4 regions of the Paenibacillus sp. J31R34 genome follow, and region 1 is predicted to be linked to each of the others. Evidence: riboswitches for the same ligand, from Rfam matches in the RefSeq annotation. Region 1 holds a riboswitch; each other region holds the start of a gene.
The links. A riboswitch is a leader RNA that binds a small molecule or an ion and turns the genes downstream of it on or off. The one in region 1 is predicted to bind cobalamin.
Positions count from the first base shown of each region.

Region 2: linked by a shared signal. The riboswitch ahead of AC50YG_RS28330 (ABC transporter substrate-binding protein) and the one ahead of AC50YG_RS16745 (energy-coupling factor ABC transporter permease) in region 1 are both predicted to bind cobalamin.
Region 3: linked by a shared signal. The riboswitch ahead of AC50YG_RS09870 (ABC transporter substrate-binding protein) and the one ahead of AC50YG_RS16745 (energy-coupling factor ABC transporter permease) in region 1 are both predicted to bind cobalamin.
Region 4: linked by a shared signal. The riboswitch ahead of cobJ (precorrin-3B C(17)-methyltransferase) and the one ahead of AC50YG_RS16745 (energy-coupling factor ABC transporter permease) in region 1 are both predicted to bind cobalamin.

Region 1 covers NZ_JBXENU010000005.1:399,890-404,915, reverse strand. Annotated here, with positions in the region: gene AC50YG_RS16760 (energy-coupling factor ABC transporter ATP-binding protein) at 106-975, opposite strand; gene cbiQ (cobalt ECF transporter T component CbiQ) at 962-1,783, opposite strand; gene AC50YG_RS16750 (energy-coupling factor ABC transporter substrate-binding protein) at 1,780-2,064, opposite strand; gene AC50YG_RS16745 (energy-coupling factor ABC transporter permease) at 2,064-2,837, opposite strand; cobalamin riboswitch at 3,100-3,304, opposite strand; gene AC50YG_RS16740 (DUF445 domain-containing protein) at 3,393-4,628, opposite strand; gene AC50YG_RS16735 (TrkH family potassium uptake protein) at 5,022-5,026, shown strand, end outside.
Region 2 covers NZ_JBXENU010000014.1:55,086-60,111, reverse strand. Annotated here, with positions in the region: gene nikB (nickel ABC transporter permease) at 1-23, opposite strand, end outside; gene AC50YG_RS28330 (ABC transporter substrate-binding protein) at 43-1,617, opposite strand; cobalamin riboswitch at 1,901-2,170, opposite strand; gene AC50YG_RS28325 (hypothetical protein) at 2,445-3,476, shown strand; gene AC50YG_RS28320 (ABC transporter substrate-binding protein) at 3,555-4,550, opposite strand; gene AC50YG_RS28315 (helix-turn-helix domain-containing protein) at 4,667-5,026, opposite strand, start outside.
Region 3 covers NZ_JBXENU010000003.1:108,235-113,260, reverse strand. Annotated here, with positions in the region: gene nikB (nickel ABC transporter permease) at 1-633, opposite strand, end outside; gene AC50YG_RS09870 (ABC transporter substrate-binding protein) at 635-2,263, opposite strand; cobalamin riboswitch at 2,432-2,629, opposite strand; gene AC50YG_RS09865 (NADH-dependent flavin oxidoreductase) at 2,759-3,877, shown strand; gene AC50YG_RS09860 (ArsR/SmtB family transcription factor) at 4,139-4,450, shown strand; gene AC50YG_RS09855 (NADH:flavin oxidoreductase) at 4,537-5,026, shown strand, end outside.
Region 4 covers NZ_JBXENU010000001.1:1,335,165-1,340,190, reverse strand. Annotated here, with positions in the region: gene AC50YG_RS05430 (leucine-rich repeat protein) at 1-67, shown strand, start outside; gene AC50YG_RS05425 (DUF6376 family protein) at 453-860, shown strand; gene AC50YG_RS05420 (hypothetical protein) at 885-1,154, shown strand; cobalamin riboswitch at 1,388-1,537, shown strand; gene cobJ (precorrin-3B C(17)-methyltransferase) at 1,703-3,544, shown strand; gene AC50YG_RS05410 (sirohydrochlorin chelatase) at 3,569-4,660, shown strand; gene cobK (precorrin-6A reductase) at 4,664-5,026, shown strand, end outside.

The DNA of each region.
Region 1 (5,026 bases):
CGGCGCAGCTCGTTTCAGTCCGAGAAATATAGAGAAAGGATGGAAAAATCATATCCTTTCCTACTATTTCAAGCAACATGTATAACTATACACACTTTCGTGTTTTTATACAACAAAAGATTTTACAGCCGCTTTAAATTGTTCGAGCGTGCGCGGCGGCGGCTGTGTTCCCCTCAGCTTGGACGGCAGAGCCTCCCATGCTTCCAGCACCATTGGCAGCGTGAGTCCAAGGCTTCTGAGACGCTCGCCTTCGCGAAATACCGTCTCCGGCGTACCCTCCAATATACAGCGGCCCTCATTCATAATAAAAATCCAGTCCGCCCAAGCATAGGCCATATTCATGTCATGCGTGGCCATAACCGGAGTTATGCCGCTCGCATGAATGCGGTCCAGCTCAGCCATCAGCCGCTGCTCCGATATCGGATCGAGATAAGCAGCCGGCTCATCAAGCAGTACCAGCTCCGGCTCCAGCGCCAGCACGCCGGCAAGAGCGACACGCTTCTTTTGCCCCAGGCTGAGATGATGCAGCGGCTTATGCGCCAGTTCCTGCAAGTTCAGCTGCTGGATGATACGCCCCGTACGCCTGTTAATTTCCTCTTCATGAAGCCCCGCATTGCGCAGCCCATAAGAAATATCCTCATAAGCGGTATTTAAGATGAGCTGATGCTCCGGGTCCTGAAAAACAAGACCAACGCGCCGTCTCAAGCTGGCAAGCTCTCTGGGCTTATAAGAAAGCGGCTCGCCGCGCCAGCTGACATAACCGGATTGCGGACGATTAATGCCAATAAGCTGCAAAAAAAGTGTCGACTTGCCCGAGCCATTATGCCCGCACAGCGCTACCTTCTTGCTTGCTGGAATGCGCAGCTCAAGCCCGTTTAAAGCGGCCTTGTCCGTTCCGGGATATGCATAGCTTACGCTGTTCATTTCCATAATGGTTGATGTCTGATCGTTGCCTGCCAGCTTATTCACCTCCATACCGAAGCCATAGCTCTGCTGCCAGTAAAATGATTATGCCTAGCCCAGCTTCCGCCCAATATCGGAGGCGAACCGTCCGCTTTGCAGCAGGAGCAAGGCGGATCTCATTCGTAAATCCTCTTGCCATTAGCCCATTCGAAAGCCCCTTGTATCGATGCATCGTCTTGACGAAGAGCCGCACGGCAATAGCTGCCGTACCCTGCAGCTTTCCTCTAAAACCATGTTGACCGCCCCGTGCGCGCTGCGCGATCAGCATAGCCCCCGCCGTATCCAGCAGCAGAAAGATGAAGCGATACATAATGATCATGAGCTCCAGTACAATTTGCGGCATTTTCAACCGCTTCAGCACCTGCAGCAGCTCGGGAAACGGGGTAGTCAAGGTGATGAAAAACATGCAAGCCAAGCAAGCAAGAATACGCGTGAAAATAGGTCCGGCCAGACCTAAGGATGCTTCCGGCACATACAAGCTGATCGGCTCCCATGAAGCGAGCACCCAGCCTGCTTTCTCAGCTGCCAGGCTTCCTGCTGCGCTGCCACTTTTACTGCTGCTAGTGAATTCAATAAGCAGCGCTGGCAAGCTGAGAACGAACAGCAAGCAAGAGGAGAAAAGCAGCGCCATATAAAGCTTGGCAGGCACTTTCGCGTAGCCAACCGTCCACAGCATAAGCCATCCAAAAATGGCTAGCTGCACGAGCGGATGAGCGAGATAGGCAAGCAGCAGAAGCAGGGCTGCAAGCCCGCATTTCCAAAAGGCGGATAAATCCCGCAGGCGATTGGAATAAGAAATCGTATCAATCCATTTCATCATTGCTGCTTTGTTTTCTCCGACTTCCCTTTAAATAGGCCAATCACATAGCCGATAATGCCAGCGCCTATCGCAGCTTGCAGCGCGAACAGCATGCTTTCTGTTTCTCCCGGCACCTCTGTCAGCGGAGACGCCCAAGGCTCATAATGGGGTGCAATCGTCTGGATCATTTCCTCCGCTGCCCCATCCGCGCCGCCGAACTCGGCGTTAATGAATATTAATGGCGCAACGGCAAGTAAAACAACAATGGCTAAAATCCAAATATTTTTGGCACTGCGGCTCATTATACGCGCTCCCCTTTCATTCTCCGCTTCAAAATAGACAGCTCGTCCGTGTTAAAAGATTGCAGCCAGTTCCAGATCAATACCGTCAGCAAGCCTTCACTAACAGCGAGCGGAATTTGGGTAATCGCAAAAATGCCGCCAAACTTCATAAACGACGCGATAATGCCGCCTTCGACAGCCGGAAAAGCAACTGCGAGCTGAATGGAAGTGACGATATAAGTAGCCAGATCAGCAACAGCAGCAGCTGAAAAAATCGCCAGGCCTTGCTTGCTGCCTGAACGCATCAGCAGCCGATAGACCGCATAGCCCGCAGCGGGACCGGCAACCGCCATTGAAAAAGCATTCGCCCCAAGCGTCGTCAGCCCGCCATGCGCCAGCAGCACCGCCTGAAACAGCAGTACCATTGAACCCAATACGCTCATGGGCAGCGGTCCGAACATAACCGTTCCAAGCCCCGTTCCCGTCGGATGCGAGCTGCTTCCTGTAACGGAAGGAATTTTCAGCGCGGACAGCACGAAGGTGAAGGCAGCTGCCAAGCCCAGCATCAGCTTAAGCTCTGGCGCTTCCTTGGTAATTTTCCGAATAGCACGTACACCTAAGATGAAAAAAGGAATAAAGGCCACCCACCAAAAAATCGCCCAGCCTACAGGCAAAAATCCTTCCATAATGTGCATCGCATAGGCAGCTTGCGGCTCATTCACCAGTAAAAAAAGCGTGAAGCCGATAACCAGCAAAGCGGTGCTTGCTGCTGTCTTTCTTTTTAACTTGACCATTCGTTTCAATACCCTCCCGATTGTTCTATAGTGCCTGCAAGGTGAAACGGCCGAAAGCCGTCCTCTGGCGGCGCGGCTCGTTTCATTCCGAGAAATATAGAGAAAGGATGGAACCATCCTTTCTCTATATTTTGAAAAATAAAAAGACCGCCTCCCCTTCGCTGGGAAAACGGTCATGTGTACGCAGAAATAGACGGTTGCGCCAGCAAATAGACTGGTAGCAATCGCTTTCGTTCGTACACCTATCCTTTCCGCGAAGGCACTGTGGTGCTGGAACGAGGTAGGTCTCCTGGCTAGCAGATCATCATTTTCCTTCGTCTTCCCTGGCTGCCCTAAAGCATAGGCCAAGTGACTCCTGCTGGTGAAGGAAAACTCCCTGATTACAGTGGCGGGACCGCTCGGGATTTGCACCCGATTCCCTGTTACCCTTTGACGTGCGCAAAGGCACCTCGTTCCATGTCAATCCTCTTTATTATTCATTGGTCATTTTGTAGTTTGATCTTATCACAAAAGATTCAGGCTGTCCCCTATAAATGTAAATAGCCGAGCTTCCTGTTAGAAAAAGGACAAAATGACGCCTACGACAAAACCGCATAATGCGCCGTTGACGCGAATCCACTGCAAATCGTTGCCGACCTTTTCCTCCAGCATCGAGACGAGTGCCTTGTCATCCATTCGCTCAAGATTATCTCGAACAAGCGCACCGATGCGATAGTGATTGTTCTCAATAAGTCGAACGAGATATCCGCGAATGCCGTTTTCCCAATTGGCTAGCATCTCTTGTTTGCCGTTCAAATAATCCGTTGCAAAACGGTATCCCTGCACAATCGCGCGCCCACCGCTGCGATGCTGCTCCTCCAGCTTGTCCAGCACAAGCTGCCGCAGCTCCTCCAGACGCAAATGGATGAAACGCTCCGTTTCAACGCTGTTCACACCCTGTTCAATAAGCTGCTTCAGCTTGAGCATTAGCTCTTCGTTATCAGCAAGCTTCTCCGCCTGGGCTCTTACCTCAAGCAGCAGCTTCTGCCGATGCGGGCTTCCAGGATAAGAAAGCTCCTGCATCGTAGAGAGCAGCATGTTCTGAATCAAACCACCGAGCTTCTCCTCGTTCATAAAGCCGACGAAAGCTTGCAGCGCAAAACCCATGAAGCCGCCGACCTTAAGCTCCTCCAGCTTCTTAAAGGCGAGCTTGCCGAGCATTTCCTCGGTTTCACGCTTGCGAATCCAGTGGCCCACATGCTCAAGGCCATAATCCAGCGCCCGTTCATCCCAGCGCTCATGGACGAAACGATCCGCCAGCTTGCGAACGATTGGCGTAAAATCCTGCTTTTTCACATAATCCGCCAAAAAGCCATGCAGCACGCTGCTAATACGCTCCAAAGGCAATCGCTCTACAGCCGACTGGGCAAAATCGACTGCCGACATTCTGAACCTGCGCTTGCCAATCAGCTTGGTCGCTGCCGATGCAGCACCTGCGAACAGTTGAAAGCCCGACAGCTTGCGGGTAATGCTGTCTTTATTCAGCAGCTCATTTTCCATGGCGCTGATGAGCGAGCCCTCGATTTTCCTCCGGTTTTTGAGCAGCAAGGACGTATGCGGAATGGGAATGCCCATCGGATGGCGGAACAGGGCTGTCACCGCAAACCAGTCGGCAATCCCGCCGACCAGACCTGCTTCAAAGCCGCTTTCCAGCAAATGCGTCCATGCGTTATCTGGCAGCCACCATCTCGTCGTAATAAAGCCTGCCCCCATAACGGCAAGCGAAATCCCTGCTATATATCTTGATTTCATCGTTGTCCTCCCTAATCGCGGCACCCCAGCGCCTCCTGTTGCATATTGGCCTATTATACCAGATAATGAGGTGGCAAGCGTAAACGGCTGTGCCTGCCTTCGGCGGCACAAGCTCGTTTCGCGTAGAAATATAAGCGTTATAATAACAGTGAAACTTATTGATCTTATATTTCAAGCGCAAACGGCTGTGCCTGCCTTCGGCAGCACAAGCTCGTTTCGCGTAGAAATATAAACATTATTAATAAGAGTAAACCTTATTGATTTTATATTTCAAGCACAAACGGCGTTGTCGGTTAATGACGACAACTGCTCGTTTTTTTCAACTACACCATTGTTTCGTTACATATAAAGGAGATTACCTGTGTGCTCAGACTAAGAACCATTTTTCTAAAAATGAC
Region 2 (5,026 bases), on a different contig from region 1:
CGTTCGAGCCAAAAACGAAGCATACTTAGGTACACCCTTTACTTAGGTGATATCGACTTCAGCTGTCACATAATAATATTCTATCGGATGCGGAATAAAGCCCGTTACCCCTTTTTTCACGCCAAATACATTGTCGGGGTGTACGATAAACGACTGCGGCAAATCTTCATTAATAATGTCCTGAGCTTCTATCGCAAGCGCATTGCGTGCTTCTGTAGCAGACGTTTCGTTCAGCTTGTTAATAACCGTCTCAAGCGGCTTCGATACATAATGGCTGACATTCGATTCGCTAGCTGATTGATAGAAAATGTTCAAGAAATATTGCGGATCGCCCGTGTGTGCCGTCAGCATGCTGTACATAGCAAGATCCCAATCGGACTTCGCCAGCTCAGCATCAATATTTTCAACCTTGCGTATTTTCACGGTAATGCCTTCATTAAGCAGTTGGTTCTGAATAACCTCTGCCATTACGGACAGCTCTGGGCGGTGCGGGAACGTAAGGAGCGTCGCCTCGAATGGCTTGCCTTCCTTCTCCCACATGCCAGCCGCATTTTTCTGCCAGCCGCCAGCGGTCAGCAATTGCTCCGTCGTTTCTCCTGCTGCTTGCTCCGCTACTTTGCCAAATGGCAAAATTTCCGGGAACGGGCTTTTCGCTTTCGTGCCATAGCCACGCATTACCGATTCAATAATTGCCTCGCGCGGAATGGCTTGATCTACAACCTCGCGGTTTGCTTTTTCTTTAAACAAAGCAGAATTCATATTAAATAATACCATATGTGTACGAACCGATGGTGCAGATAGCACTTCCAGCTTGCTGTCCTTCTCTACCAGCTCAATGCTGTCAATCGGAATGTCCGTTGCAACATCTACTTCGCCAGCTTGCAGCGCCATCAGGCGGGTATTGCCATCGGTTACAAACTTCATTGTCACTTCCTTAAGCTTCGCCGGTTGTCCCCAATAACCATCATAACGCTCAACAACAAGCGATACGTCTTTCGTAAACTGCTTGATTTTGAAAGCTCCCGTCATGGCCGGGTAGCTGCCCGCTTCCTTCATGCTGTCGACATCAAGAATAATCGTGCTTGGATCAGCCAAGCTGGAAATGATAGCCGAGTTCGGCTGTGTTGTTATAATTTTCAGCTCATCCGGTGCAACCACTTCCATATCTTTCACCAGCAGCAAATCCTTCGCCAGATGGCTATTTTCAATGGAACGAAGCAGCGAAGCCTTCACGCTTTCTGCATCCATCTTTTTGCCGTCGTGAAACGTTACGTTGTTCTCCAGCTTGAGCGTCCACGTGTTAGCATCCTCCTGCTTCCACTCCTTCGCAAGCCAAGCGGCCGGCTGCAGCTGCTCATTCAATTTAATAAGCGTTTCCCCTGCGCCAGAGCGCATAACGTCCCAGCTGTCATCGCCATGCGGATCAACGCCTGCTGGGTTCCAGGTGTACGCCATTGTCAGTGTTTTATTTGCGGCAGAAGCATTGTTTTCCCCGGCAGCATTGGTGCCCTTCCCTGCGTTTGAGTCAGCATTCGTGCTGCATCCTGCAAGCACCAGCATCAGGCAAACGATCATCATTCCAAGTGACAAGCTAAATGGCTTCTTCGTGTTGTTCATTTTTCTTTTGTCTCCCCTTCTAGTAAGCGTAAACGGCCGAAAGCCGTCCTGTGGCGGCAAAGCTACCGTTTCGCGTAGAAATATAGAGAAAGGATAGAAAAATCATATCCTTTCCTATATTTTAAAAAAAGCATCCCCGACCCTTAAGAAAGCAGTCAGAAATGCTTTTATGATAAATAACTAAACCTTATCTGCGTCTGCTCGTCATGGAGCAGCAAATAATCGTTAGACATTTTGCAATAAATGGGCATAACCAACCACCTCCCTAAGCACCGTAGGTCAAACAGTGATGTTAAAACAGGCAGGTCTCCTGACTTGGGGCCTCCCTCTCTTCCCTTCCCGGCTAGGGCGAGCATCTGCAATTCGTCCTGCGACGAAAAGAAGCTCATCAGCCAGTGGTTCATTTGTGAGGGGAGCGCAGCTTAATGAGTTGATTAGCTGCTGCCCTATACAGTGGCGGGTCCGTGTCGGCCTTTAACCGAACTTCCCTTTTAAGCGAACTAAGGCCTATATGTCCTTGCCTTCGTGCCGCACCTATTTTCATACAATTATGAAGTTTTGCAGGCTAATCAGCCTATCTTGTCCGTAATCCACTCTTAATCTTAGGGAGGAAGTGCTGATCTGTCAACATTTTGATTTAGATAAGCTTTAGTTCCATCATAATGCACACGCCCCAGTGTCTTAAACAAGCTAAATGAAAGGTTTTTCAATATAAAACTTTCATATTTTTTCCAGTAATGATATATTGAAAATACTTCACGCATGATGAGCTTATTTATTAAGTTAGTCCAATAGATACTCTATCAAATAGAAAAGGAATGATCACATTGCCGGTGAAAATCCTTCCAGTCGAAGTAAAACAAATTATTGATTCCTATTGGTTTTACAGTGATTTTTATTCGATTATATCTCGCGTAGATTCGAAAAAAATGTGGTTTATGAATAATTATATTAATTTATTCGATATTCCCGATCCAAACCAATTATATACCTTTTTCTACAATGGTTATTATAGAGATAAAATGGTTGAGTTTTATGACTGCCCTTTTATTGATTTTCAGCGGATAGCGATAGACAGGCGAAGCTCGACTATTTTGAATAATGACCTGCTTGATTTTATTAAAGCATCGATTGACGGCGGCTACTATGTGATCGTTATGATCGACCGTTTTTATATAAAAGAATATGAAATTTCTGCGAAATCCCCACATGAAGTCATGATAAATGGGTATGATGATGCCAATAAAAAGCTATATTTTTGTGACAATAATGCCAATGGAAAATACTCAACGAATATCACCTGTGATTACGAGGCTTTTAGCAGAGCGTTTCATTTATTGGAAATCGAAGCCCATGATTTTAAACAGCATCTTTATTTATTGAAGCCTCTCGAAAATAACGACTATGCTTTTTCTCTAAAATACGTGAAAAATACGATGAAAGCCTATCTCTTATCTAGGGCACATACGGATGAATATTACAACGAAGCTACAGGCACACCCGGGCTAACCTTCGGCATTAATGTATACGACAAGGCCTCCGATTATTTAAAATATTTGGCTCAAGAGGAGGTTGTATTTGATATTAGATCGTTTCACCTGCTTTACGACCATAAGAAATGTATGACTATGCGATTAGACTACATGATTAATAACAAGCATTTGATTGATGATAATCAAATTTTGAACAGATGGAGAAAGCTGGAGGCGGCTGTGCATGCTGTAAGAAATTCCATTTTAAAATATTGGCTTACTCGAAGCTCGGACGCTTTGTACAAGCAAATGGAGCAATTGCATAAATTAAAGGAGACGGAAATGGGTTTGCTGCAGGAGGTTGTGGACCAGTTGAAGGATGGTTAATAGAAGCCATACCGTTTATGGTGACTGCATGGCTTCTCTTGACGCTTTAGGCAAAGTGAATGGTGAGCATGGACGAGTTTACTTTTTTCCACCAGAAGCTAGCAAGTCAGCCACTTCTTTCATCGTTTCTCTAATTGTAATACTGTCTGCCAGATAATATTTGTCTTGGTCGAGTAGATGTACCTTTCCATTCTTGACTGCCGGCAATCCTTGCCATAAGCCTGATTTCTGAAGCTCATTGTAGTCTTCCTCATCCTCTACAATGAGCAGTAGATGATCCCCTACATACTCTGGAAGCAGCTCCTGCGAGACGACAACCGCATTTTTCCAACGATCCATATTCATTTCTGCCTGAACCTTATCTACTGCTTTGGCTTGTAAGGCTGTCCTCACGACATACCCACCAAAGTTAGTACTCAAATAAATTCGCAGTCCGCCTTCCTCGATAAGAAGAATAGAAACCGATTCATCTCCAATGGCTTGCTTCACCTTCGCTCGCGAAACATCCCTCTCTTCCTCGTAATCTTTAATCCAACCACTCGCTAATGACTTCTTTCCCAATACATCCGCTACTTTAGGAAAAACATCATAAATTGGATCGCTGAACTTAATGTACACAATCGGAGATACTTTTTCTAATTTATCCATAATATCAGGATAAATTTCCGGATAGACAGAACTAAAAATCATTAAATCCGGTGAAAGCTCTACTATTTTCTCAACATTTGGCGGATCACCGATAGAATCAACGCCTGCCAGTGATGGTTTTATGAACGAGTTAAGAAAATCATTATCGCAAACCGCAATCGGCTGAATGCCAACCGTTATGGCCACCGAAGAAAACTCGCATACAGCAACCTTTTGCGGCAAGACTGGAATTTCCACAGCCCTCCCCATATCGTCGGTGAATATTCTTGTCCCCGCAGTCACATCGGCTTGTTCTGCGTTCAGAGCCATGTTGCTTCCTCCGTCCTCCAACGGCTTGTCTGCCATTGAACCACATGCCGCAATAACGAATAAAATGACCAGCATTCCTGCCATGTACAAGCCTCTACTGCTGCTTAACTGTTTCATTTCTTCTTATTCCCCTTCAGTCTTATAATTAATAATGATTATCATAATCGATTATAGGGCTTCCTTCTTAATAATATCCATACACTATCATGATTGCTGATGGATTGTTATGTATCTTATTCATATTCTTCTCCCTCAATTCCTACGCCTAGCAACACAGCCGCTTCTTCCATTTGCGCCATAATGGACAACGGATCATAAGCCAGCCACTGGTGTACATCAACTAGATAAATATTGCCGCTGCGCACGGCGGGGAAGGATGACCATACAGAAGACTCTTGAATGTCGGCCCATACTTGGCGAGTCTCCTCATCAGGCTGCACGACGACGATAAGGTGATCCGCCCTGAAAAAAGGCAGCTCTTCCAGAGTTATGACTGTGGAGTGATAGCTATCATTTATTTCGAATTGCTTCGCAAGCTTATAAGGTGGTGTCAAACCAAGCGAACGGTACAACGAATAGCCCATAATTTGGTT
Region 3 (5,026 bases), on a different contig from region 1:
GGCCGTCAGCATATAATCTTTATTCAGCTCCTCCAGCAGCGCCGCACGCGTTAGCCGCATCAATATGGCGCCTGTACCGGAAGCAAGCACCGCGGCTGGCATAAGCAGATGCTTCCATGTCCCATAGCCGCTGGTTGGGAGCAACTGCAGCTTCTCCGACCATAAGGCCATGAGCATGATCGCCAGCCAAAATCCGGGAATGGAAACCAAAATCAGCGCAAGCGCCCTGCCGATATGATCAAACAGCCGATTGCGCCGAATCGCCATGAGCATGCCGCATGGCACGCCAAGCAGAATGGCGAACAATACAGCTAACAAAGATAGGCTTAAGGTTGCAGGAAGGCGGCGCAGCAGCTCGCCGCTAACCGATTCCTTCGTCATATATGACGTTCCCAAATCACCTTGTACCGCCTTTGATAACCAATGTCCATATTGAACGAGCAGCGGATCATTCAGCCCCATCTCTTCCCGTTTCAAAGCAATTTGCTCTTCGGTCGGCTGGCTGAAGCCGTTCATGCTGAGCAGCTCGACAGCCGGATCACCCGGAGAGGCGACGCTTAATGCAAAGGCTATAAACGTAATGCCGATCAGGACGGGAACAGCCGCCGCCAACCTCCGAATGAAATAGGCCATCTTATTGTACCCGCTCCAGCTGCGGCAGCGTTGTACCATACACAAGTGCCCCGTATCCGGTAATTTCTTTGCTGAACGCAATTAAGCTCGCATCATTAAACAGCGGAATCGTCGGCAAATCCTCGGCTGCAATATCCTGCAGCTCGTTATAAATCGCAGCGCGATCATCCATATTCAGCGTCGTCTTCACCTGATTCAACAGCTCATCCACACGGGCATTGCTGTAACCGAGCGTATAGCTTTTATTGCTTGAGCCTTCGCTAGCCATATAATTGTTTAAAATCGAATAAGGATCGCCGTTCGGCAGCCCCTGAATGGCCAAAGCCAAATCGAAGTTTCCTTGTGCCTGTGCTTCCTTGTAAGCTGCGCCATCCAATATTTGAATCGTAACGTCCAGCTGCAATTGTTGAAGCACAGCCTGAAGCAGCTCGGCCTGCGCTTTATACGGATAACGGTCAAGCCCATAGGTTGGCACAATTAGCGTAACCGCCTGCCTGCTATCGCCAAGCACCTCATGCGCCAGAGCAATTGCCTTTTCCGAATCATGAATGGCAGGAATGTCCTTGTAAAACGGCGAGGTCGAATTTAGAATGTTGGCTGTAGCGGTCGGATAACCCAAATACAGCTCCTTCACCAGCTGCTCGCGGTCAATGATCAGGCTCAGCGCCTGACGCATTTTCACATCATTGAAGGGCGCTTTGGCACCGTTCGGATGCAGATAGTGAGAAATCGTCGATTTTGCCGTCGAAACAGCAAAGCGGTCATCCTTCAGCAGCTCCTCGGCAAGGGCAGGAGGAATAGCTCCCAAATCCATGACGCCCAAAATCTCGCCAGATTTCAGGGCAGCCAGCCTTGTATCAGGATCCGGTATGACGCGGACGCGGATTTTTTGAGCTTTTGCTTTTTCGCCATAATAGCCGTCGTAAGCTTCTAGTAGAGAAAATTGATCCTTCTCATGCTGCACAAGCTTGAAAGGCCCTGTCCCTTGCGGCAGGCCGTTGAAATCGCCGTTGTCGTCAAAATTATTCGGGCTGTACATCGGACTTGAGAAGTTGATCATTGAATACAGCAGCGTCGGCTGCGGATTTTCGAAAACAAGCTTAATCGTGCTATCATCAACCTTCACGACTTCCTGAAGGCTTGGGTATGAATTGTTGATGTCGAGCGTATAGAACGGCGAGCTTTTCGGGCTCACCTGCTTGTAACGGGCAAAATTTGCAAGCGCCGCGTCCGCGTTGAATGGCGCACCATCGTGGAACGTCACGCCTTTGCGCAGCATGAAGGTCCATTCCTTGCCATCAGCGGACATTTCCCACGCTTCCGCCAGCTTTGGAGCAGGCTTTCCATCCTCAGAAGCAGCAATTAGCGGCTCCCATACGTATAGAATAGTGCTCGTGTAATAAGCATCTTGTGGTCCTGGTGCTAAATCCCGCGGCGCAGCCAGCACGATTTCTTCAGAAGCAGCATCCGCAGCGGCGGAAGGAGCAGCAGACTGCTGCGACAGCCCATTATTGCTGCTCGGTTCATTGGAGCCATTGGCACCACTGCAGCCCATCAGCGCCAGCAGCAAGCAGAGGCTGAATAAAACACCCATTCTTTTTTTATTTCTTGCCGTTTGTGTACGTTTCATCTTCTCTATTTCCTCTCCCTCTAGTAAAATCATCTTCCTGTAAAAATCCGCAAAAAAAAGACAGCTCTGCCTCCAGTCATAGGAAGGATAGAGCTGCCTGTTATTGTTATTTTCCATCATAGCAAATAAGCATGCGCGCTAACACTTCCCTATTCTCCGTAGGTTACAGCAGTGTTGTCAGAACAGGCAGGTCTCCTGGCTACCGGAAATAATGCTGCAAGCTGCCTTCCCATTCTCGCTAAGCGAGATCAGTGGCCTTGTAGCTTCAGCTAATCCGTAACAGTGGCGGGACCGCGTCGGTTTTGCACCGAACTTCCCTTTTAAGCTCCAGCCGCAGCTGTCGCACCTTATTCCCACAATTTTTCAGTTGTTTGCAAATCTGGTTGATTATATACCAGCCCTTTCATTTAAGCAACCTTTCCACTCCGCTTTCCTTTGTTTATTTTCTGATATAAAATAAAGTAGATAGCATTTCGTAACTGGAGGGAACGACTGATGAAACCACAATTTCAGCCTTTATTTGAACCATTCACTTTCACGAATGGCATGTCTGTACATAATCGTATTGTAATGGCGCCAATGACAACCTGCTCGTCCAATCCGGACGGTACAGTGCCTGATGAGGAGCTCGCCTACTACAGCCGTCGCAGTGCGGGGCCCGGCATCGTCGTTACAGCATGCGTCTACGTAAGCCGCAACGGCAAAGGCTTCCCGGGCGAATTTGGCGCGGATACCGACGAAATGATCCCAAGCCTCAAGCGTCTGGCTGATGCGATTAAAAGCCGCGGCGCGAAGGCGATTTTGCAAATTTTTCATGGCGGAAGATCCTGCTTTCCTGGCCTAGTGCCGAATGATGATTTGGTGAGCGCCAGCAGCATTGCCCAGCAAGAAGGCGGTATTGTACCACGCGAGCTAACCGAGGATGAAATCAAAGCGATTATCGCCGACTTTGGCGAAGCGACCCGCCGAGCAATTGAGGCTGGTTTTGACGGCGTAGAAATTCACGGTGCCAACGGCTATCTGCTGCAGCAATTCTACTCCCCTGCTTCCAATGTACGTACCGACGATTGGGGCGGCTCGCTCCATAAACGGATGGCTTTCCCGCTCTACGTCGTTGAAGCCGTTCAGAAAGCCGCAGCTATAGCGCCACAGCCATTTCTGGTGGGCTATCGCTTCTCGCCTGAGGAGCCTGAAGAGGAAGGCTTGACAATGGAGCATTCGTACCATCTGGTTAACGCTCTAATCGAGCAGAAGCTGGATTATTTGCATGTGTCGCTTAATGATTTCTGGTCGAAGCCGCGCAGAGGTGAACAGGATTCGCAAAGCCGCATGGCCTGGTTCGTCGAAAAATACAGCGAGCACATTCCATTCATCGGAGTTGGCGGCATCACAACTGCCGAAGAGGCTCTGCAAGCGAAAAACTCCGGCGTGCCGTTCATCGCCCTAGGCCGCGAGCTCATTATCGACCCGGATTGGACGGAGAAAATCAAGCAAGGTAACGAGCAGGATATTGTGACTACGCTGTCCAAGCAGGATCAGGAGCGTCTTGTCATCCCGAATGGCTTGTGGGGAGCCATTACGCATGCGCCAGGCTGGTTTCCGATAACGGAATAATTGCAAAGTCCACCCTATCGATCACAAATAGGCACAAGGTGAAACGGGCCGCGCCGTCCTTTGGCGGCGCGGCCCGTTTCAACCCGAGAAATATAGGAAAGGATCGCGTTACGATATCTTTTCCTATATTTATAATAATGGCTCCGGCTCATCTTTCATGAGTTGGAGCCATTCTTTTTCTCGCTCAACTGGCTGCCTGCTCCTTTCTGTTTTACAAAATAACAATTTGACATTTCTATAAAAGTAGATATACTAATCCTCATGGATACTTTATCAATACTTAAAGCTGTGTCTAACGAGAAACGGTACCATATTTTAAAATGGCTGAAAACACCTGAGGAGCATTTCGGGCCTCAATGCCATCTAACCGATGCTTGTCAGTTTGCTGGAGGCGTCTGCGTTGGTTCGTTTGCTGAAAAATCGGGCCTTGCGCAATCCGTTATATCCGGCTATTTAGTGAAAATGCATAAAGCAGGCTTGCTGGAGTCGAAGCGGATCGGACAGCACACTTATTACAGACGCAATGAAGCTAACATTCGGCTTTTCAAAGAAATGATTCAGGATGAGCTATAACCTTGCTTATGCCTGTTCATTTCATGCTTTTATATCTATTTTTATAGAATTATAGATTTTCCATTCGATTAGGAGGTATTTTATTCATGAGTTCCATTCAATCGTTGTTCAAGCCATTCTCTGCTGGTCCACTTTCCCTGCCTAACCGTGTCGTAATGGCACCTATGACCCGCGGTTTTTCTCCAAATGGCGTTCCTGGTGAAGATGTTGTCGCCTACTATAGACGCCGCGCCGAAAATGGCGTTGGCTTAATTGTGACAGAGGGCACGCTGATTAACCATCCGGCTGCCACCGATAATCCAAACATTCCTAACTTTCATGGCGAAGCGGCATTAAATGGCTGGGCGAAGGTCGTCGAGGCTGTTCATGCAGCTGGCGGCAAAATCGTTCCACAGATTTGGCATGTTGGCACAACGCGCAAGGTTGGCTCCCATCCGAACCCAGAAGCACTGCCGATCGGCCCTTCCGGTATTACTGCAGAGGGCGATGTCGTTAATGAGCCTTTGACCGAAGCCGAAATTAAAGACCTTGTTGCAGCTTACGCACAAGCAGCAGCCGATGCGAAACGAATTGGCT
Region 4 (5,026 bases), on a different contig from region 1:
TGTAACGAGGGCGCAGGCAGCGGTTATACTGAAAAGGTTCCTGCAATATGTACATTTTATCGATTAAATCAAGCAAAGAGATCAATTCAAAATGAATCGAAATACTCATTCATAGAATCATCTGTATAACGATAGTGAAGGAGCTTGCCTCGTGGCAGCTCCTTTTTGTCGTACAAGTAACTGGCAGATAAGTGTGAAATATCGGTTGACAAGAAAATGGTCTAAATGAAATCCACGAAATCATGGGGCTGTTTTTGTCTCATTTGATCTTATAGCCCACATAAATGATGGACAAGCTTATTCATAAGACGAAATGCAACCGTTTGGACGCTTATGCCGTATAAATAGTGCTCTGTGCCATACAGGCGGAAAGGAAGAGATTAAACATGACCATTCGTTCAGGAAAAAGCATACTTTTAATCATTGGAATGTTATTATTAGGAGGATGCTCGTTGTTCGAGGATGCCAAGCAGGCGGTCAATTCCGTATCGAGCTCGGCCGACTATGTGACGGGGGCGGCTTCGTACATGCAGACGCTGACAAGCTTCAGCGAGCAGGCGACGCAGCTTGCGGAGCAAGCCGTAAACGATGCGAGTGCACGCGCCGATTATAAGGAGCAGCTGGTAGCTGTGCAGGACTCGATCAAGCAGTTTGGCGAGCTGCAAGCGCCGGATTTTGCCAAGGATGTCCATCAGACCGTGGTCGATTATAATTTGAAGCTGCAGGAAAGCATTGATGCGGTGCTGAAGCAGATCGAAGACGGCAAAGCATTGGTTGACGCAACGGAAATTCCAAATACGATTAACAAAATCAACGAGCTGTTAAATCAAGTAAATCAACTTCAGCAGCTGGTGTCGTAACGGTAAAGAGAGGAAGAATGAAAGATGAAAGTAAATATTTTGCATGCTAGCATGACGAACTCTAAGGAATCTGGTTTCGTGGGCAAGGTTCATTTTGAAGTAGAGGGCCAGACGAACCAATACGAAATTGCCCTTCACAGCCGCAAGGCGACTGAGTGGGGCTACGGTTTATTTTTTCTGAATGAATCGGGCAAGGAAGAAGATCTTTTAGCGGTCGAGGATGAGCTGGAAGAGGATGATGAGCTGTTTGATTCCCTCGTGAAAGCGGCTTGGGAAACACTGGAGAAGAAATAAACCTTTACGCGTATATGGCTGAAGCCGTCCTCTGACGGCAAAGCTGCCGTTTCGAGGGTGCAATATAAGCCCATTTATAAGTGCAAAACTTATAAATTCTTATATTTTGAAAAATAGAGCTGGCGCAAGCCTGGACATGCAGTCCATGCTTGCGCTGGCTCTATTTACGTCTAGGCTGATGGCATAAACGCACTTGTCGATCATACAATCTAATGTTATCATTAAGATTACAATTTAATAGGAAGGGAATAAGTGTCAGCAGGCGCTCAAGGCGCCCAAGTTGACTTAATAGGGAAGTCGGTGAGAGACCGGCGCGGACCCGCCACTGTATGAAGCGACTGACGCTTCAAAGCCAGGAGACCTGCTTATTTCAACGACACTGTAAACCTACGTGGATATTAGGAAGGTGTTAGAGATTGGATGGCCCTTCGCTGTCTGCGTTTAACAAGGACATTGGTCTTTTCAAGCATTTCTAACACATAGCGTTAGAGGTGCTTTTTTTGTTGGATAGAAATTGTAAATTGCTACATAGAAGGAGTTGGGCATCAATGAGTGAAGCAGGCGTCGGCAAGCTGTTAATTATCGGATTCGGCCCAGGGAGCTTCGAGCATATTACGAAACGCGCCCGTGAAGCGATTCAGGAGAGCGATATAGTCATCGGCTATAACACGTATGTGGACTTGATTCGGGAGCTAATCAGCGATCAGGCGATTGTGCGGACAGGGATGACGGAGGAGGTCAGCCGGGCGCAGGAAGCGGTGCGCCAGGCGGAGAACGGCAAGAAGGTTGCCGTTATATCAAGCGGCGATGCGGGCGTGTACGGTATGGCAGGACTCGTGTATGAGGTGCTGATTGAGAAGGGCTGGAAGCGTAATGGCGGGGTAGAGGTTGAAGTCATTCCCGGCATTTCCGCCATTAACTCGACAGCGTCCCTGCTCGGCGCACCGATTATGCACGATGCTTGCACGATCAGCCTAAGCGATCATTTGACCCCTTGGGAGCTGATAGCGCGCAGAGTAGAAGCGGCAGGACAAGCGGATTTCGTCATTGCGCTTTATAACCCGCGCAGCGGCAGAAGAACACGGCAAATCGTGGAGACGCAGCGTATTTTGCTCAAATACCGTTCGCCAGATACGCCGGTTGGCATTGTGAAAAGCGCGTATCGCGACCGTGAGGATATTGTCGTGACGACGCTTGCCCGTATGCTTGATCATGATATCGGCATGCTGACAACGGTCGTTATTGGCAACTCCACAACCGTTAATTATGATGGGCTGATGATTACGCCGCGTGGCTATCAGCGCAAATATACGCTGGGTGAAGGCGCGCAGCCTTTGAAGCCTCACCAGCGTCTGCAAGAGAAGAATGAGCCGTGGGCACTTCATACGGCAGGAATGCCGGAGCTCTCAGGTGATGGAGACTATCCTGAGGATGAATATGATAGGGCGGACTCTTTGGTGGAGCGGGAAGAGCCGCAAATGGCGGTGCCAGACCAGCCGAGAAATGAAAATGGGCAAGGCGGCGGCGTAGCCGTAGCCATAGCACCTCCAGTCGCACCCGTGAAGCCTGCTCCAGCTCCGGTTGATAAAGCTGCTTCATCGAAGGTGGAGTCAGCCGCGATGCCAGCTGTCTCGCCACTTCATTTGGCGATGGAAGCAGTACTGCTTAATGATCGCAGCAAGGGTATAGAGCCTAGTGCGGCATATGTGGAAGCTGCGAGCCGATTGCCTGTATTTACGCAGCAATCGGTTTTGGAGTTCGCCGTAAGCCCGGGTGTAGCGACGAAGAACTTTACTCCCCAGCAGTTGGTGGCACTGGCGCAGGCGGTTGGCGAGAAGGGCTCGATTGAATATACACCGCATCATCATCTGCTTGTGCGGATTCCGACGTCTGATCCAGAAAGCGTTACGGCAAAGCTGCGTGCGGATGGCCTCAGTCTGGCGCCGATCGGTGATGTTTTGCAACTGAAGGCTTGCGATTTTTGCAATCTGGAGAAGGCGGAATCGGTTCCATATGCCGATGAACTGCAAGAGAAGATCGGCGGCATGGCCATGCCGAAGGAGCTGCGTGTCGGGTTCAATGGCTGCGGCATGGCTTGTTATGGCGCAGTTAACGAGGATATCGGCATCGTGTATCGCCGTGGCAAATTTGATTTGTTCCTCGGCGGCAAAACCGTCGGCCGCAATGCACATGCGGCGCAGCCGGTTGCCGAAGGCATTGCAGCCGAGGAAATCGTGCCACTGATTGAACGCATTATTGCACTGTATAAATCGGAAGGCCATCCGAATGAGCGCTTTCATAAATTTTTTAAACGGATGGGTCAAATAGAAGGCTATCGCTATCAAGAGCTGCCTGTTTTTCATATCGAAGACGCATTGTGCGGAGACTAGCTACAGCAAGGGAGATGAAGGAAGATGGATGCGGTTTTATTTGTAGGGCACGGAAGCCGGGATGAGAGAGGAAATGAAGAGGTGCGCGAGTTTGTCGCCTCTGTAGCGTCAACACTGAAAGCAGATTTGGTAGAGCTGTGCTTTCTGGAGTTTGTCACGCCGACGATGAAGCAGGGCTTTGATATTTGCGTATCAAAAGGGGCGACTCGGATCGCCGTTATTCCGATTACGTTATTTTCGGCAGGGCATGCAAAGCTTCATATGCCTGCGGCAATTGATGAGGCAAAGCTGCGTTATCCAGCTATAAATATTATTTATGGACGGCCGATTGGCGTTCACGATCAAGTGCTGGAAATTTTGACCTCCCGCCTTGGCGAAGCCGCTGCGGCAGAGGAAAGCGAGCTTGCTGATACGGCTATTTTGATCGTCGGTCGGGGCAGCAGCGATGCCGATGCGAACAGTGAGCTATTTAAAATTTCCCGTTTGTTCTGGGAGCGCCTTAAAGTCAAATGGGTCGAAACCGCCTTTATTGGCGTAACGGCGCCTCTGATGGATGAAGGTGTAGAGCGCTGCCTCAAGCTGGGCGCGCGTAAAGTTATTATATTGCCGTACTTCCTGTTTACCGGCGTTTTAATTAAACGGATGGAAGCAGCGATGGAGCAATATACGGCTGCTTATCCGGAAACGGAATTTGTGCTTGCGGAATATTTTGGCTTCCACCCGCTGCTTAAAGAGATTTTGAAAGATCGCGCCGCAGAAGCGCTGCAGGACGAAGTGAAGATGAACTGCGATATGTGCCAGTTCCGCCTGCAGGCGATGAAAGATCATGACCATCACCACCACCATGATCATGATCATGACCACCATGACCATCACCATCATGATCACGATCACGGGCATGATCATCATGACCATAATCATGAACACCATGCGCATGATCACGAGCATCATCATGAGGGCCATACGCATGAGCATAACCATGAGCACCATGATCACGACCATGATCACCACGACCACGAGCACCTTGAAATTGGCGAGCCTGCTGCTAATGCCAAGGAAGATGCCCCGCAGAAAAATGATCCGTCCAAGGCAGCAACGCTTGTCGGGGAGGGTTAGGCCATGATTTTTATGCTATGTGGAACGAGCGATGCGAGGGAGCTCGCCGTACAAATTAAGGCACAGGGCTATAGCGTGCTGACTTCGGTCGTGACCGACAGTGCGGCAGGCAGCTTGAAGGAGGCCGGACTTGACGTGCGAGTGGGACGGCTAACCGCAGACGAAATGGCAGCTTACCTGAAGGAAAATCAGGTAAAGGCTGTCGTTGATGCCAGCCATCCCTTTGCTGAGGAGGCGCATCGCAATGCGATGGCGGCGGCCGAGCAAGCATCGGTGCCTTATATTCGCTATGAGCGCGAGAGCCTGACCTTTGACGGACAGCCGCTAATCCAGTATGCGGATGATTACGCCGAAGCAGCCGAAATG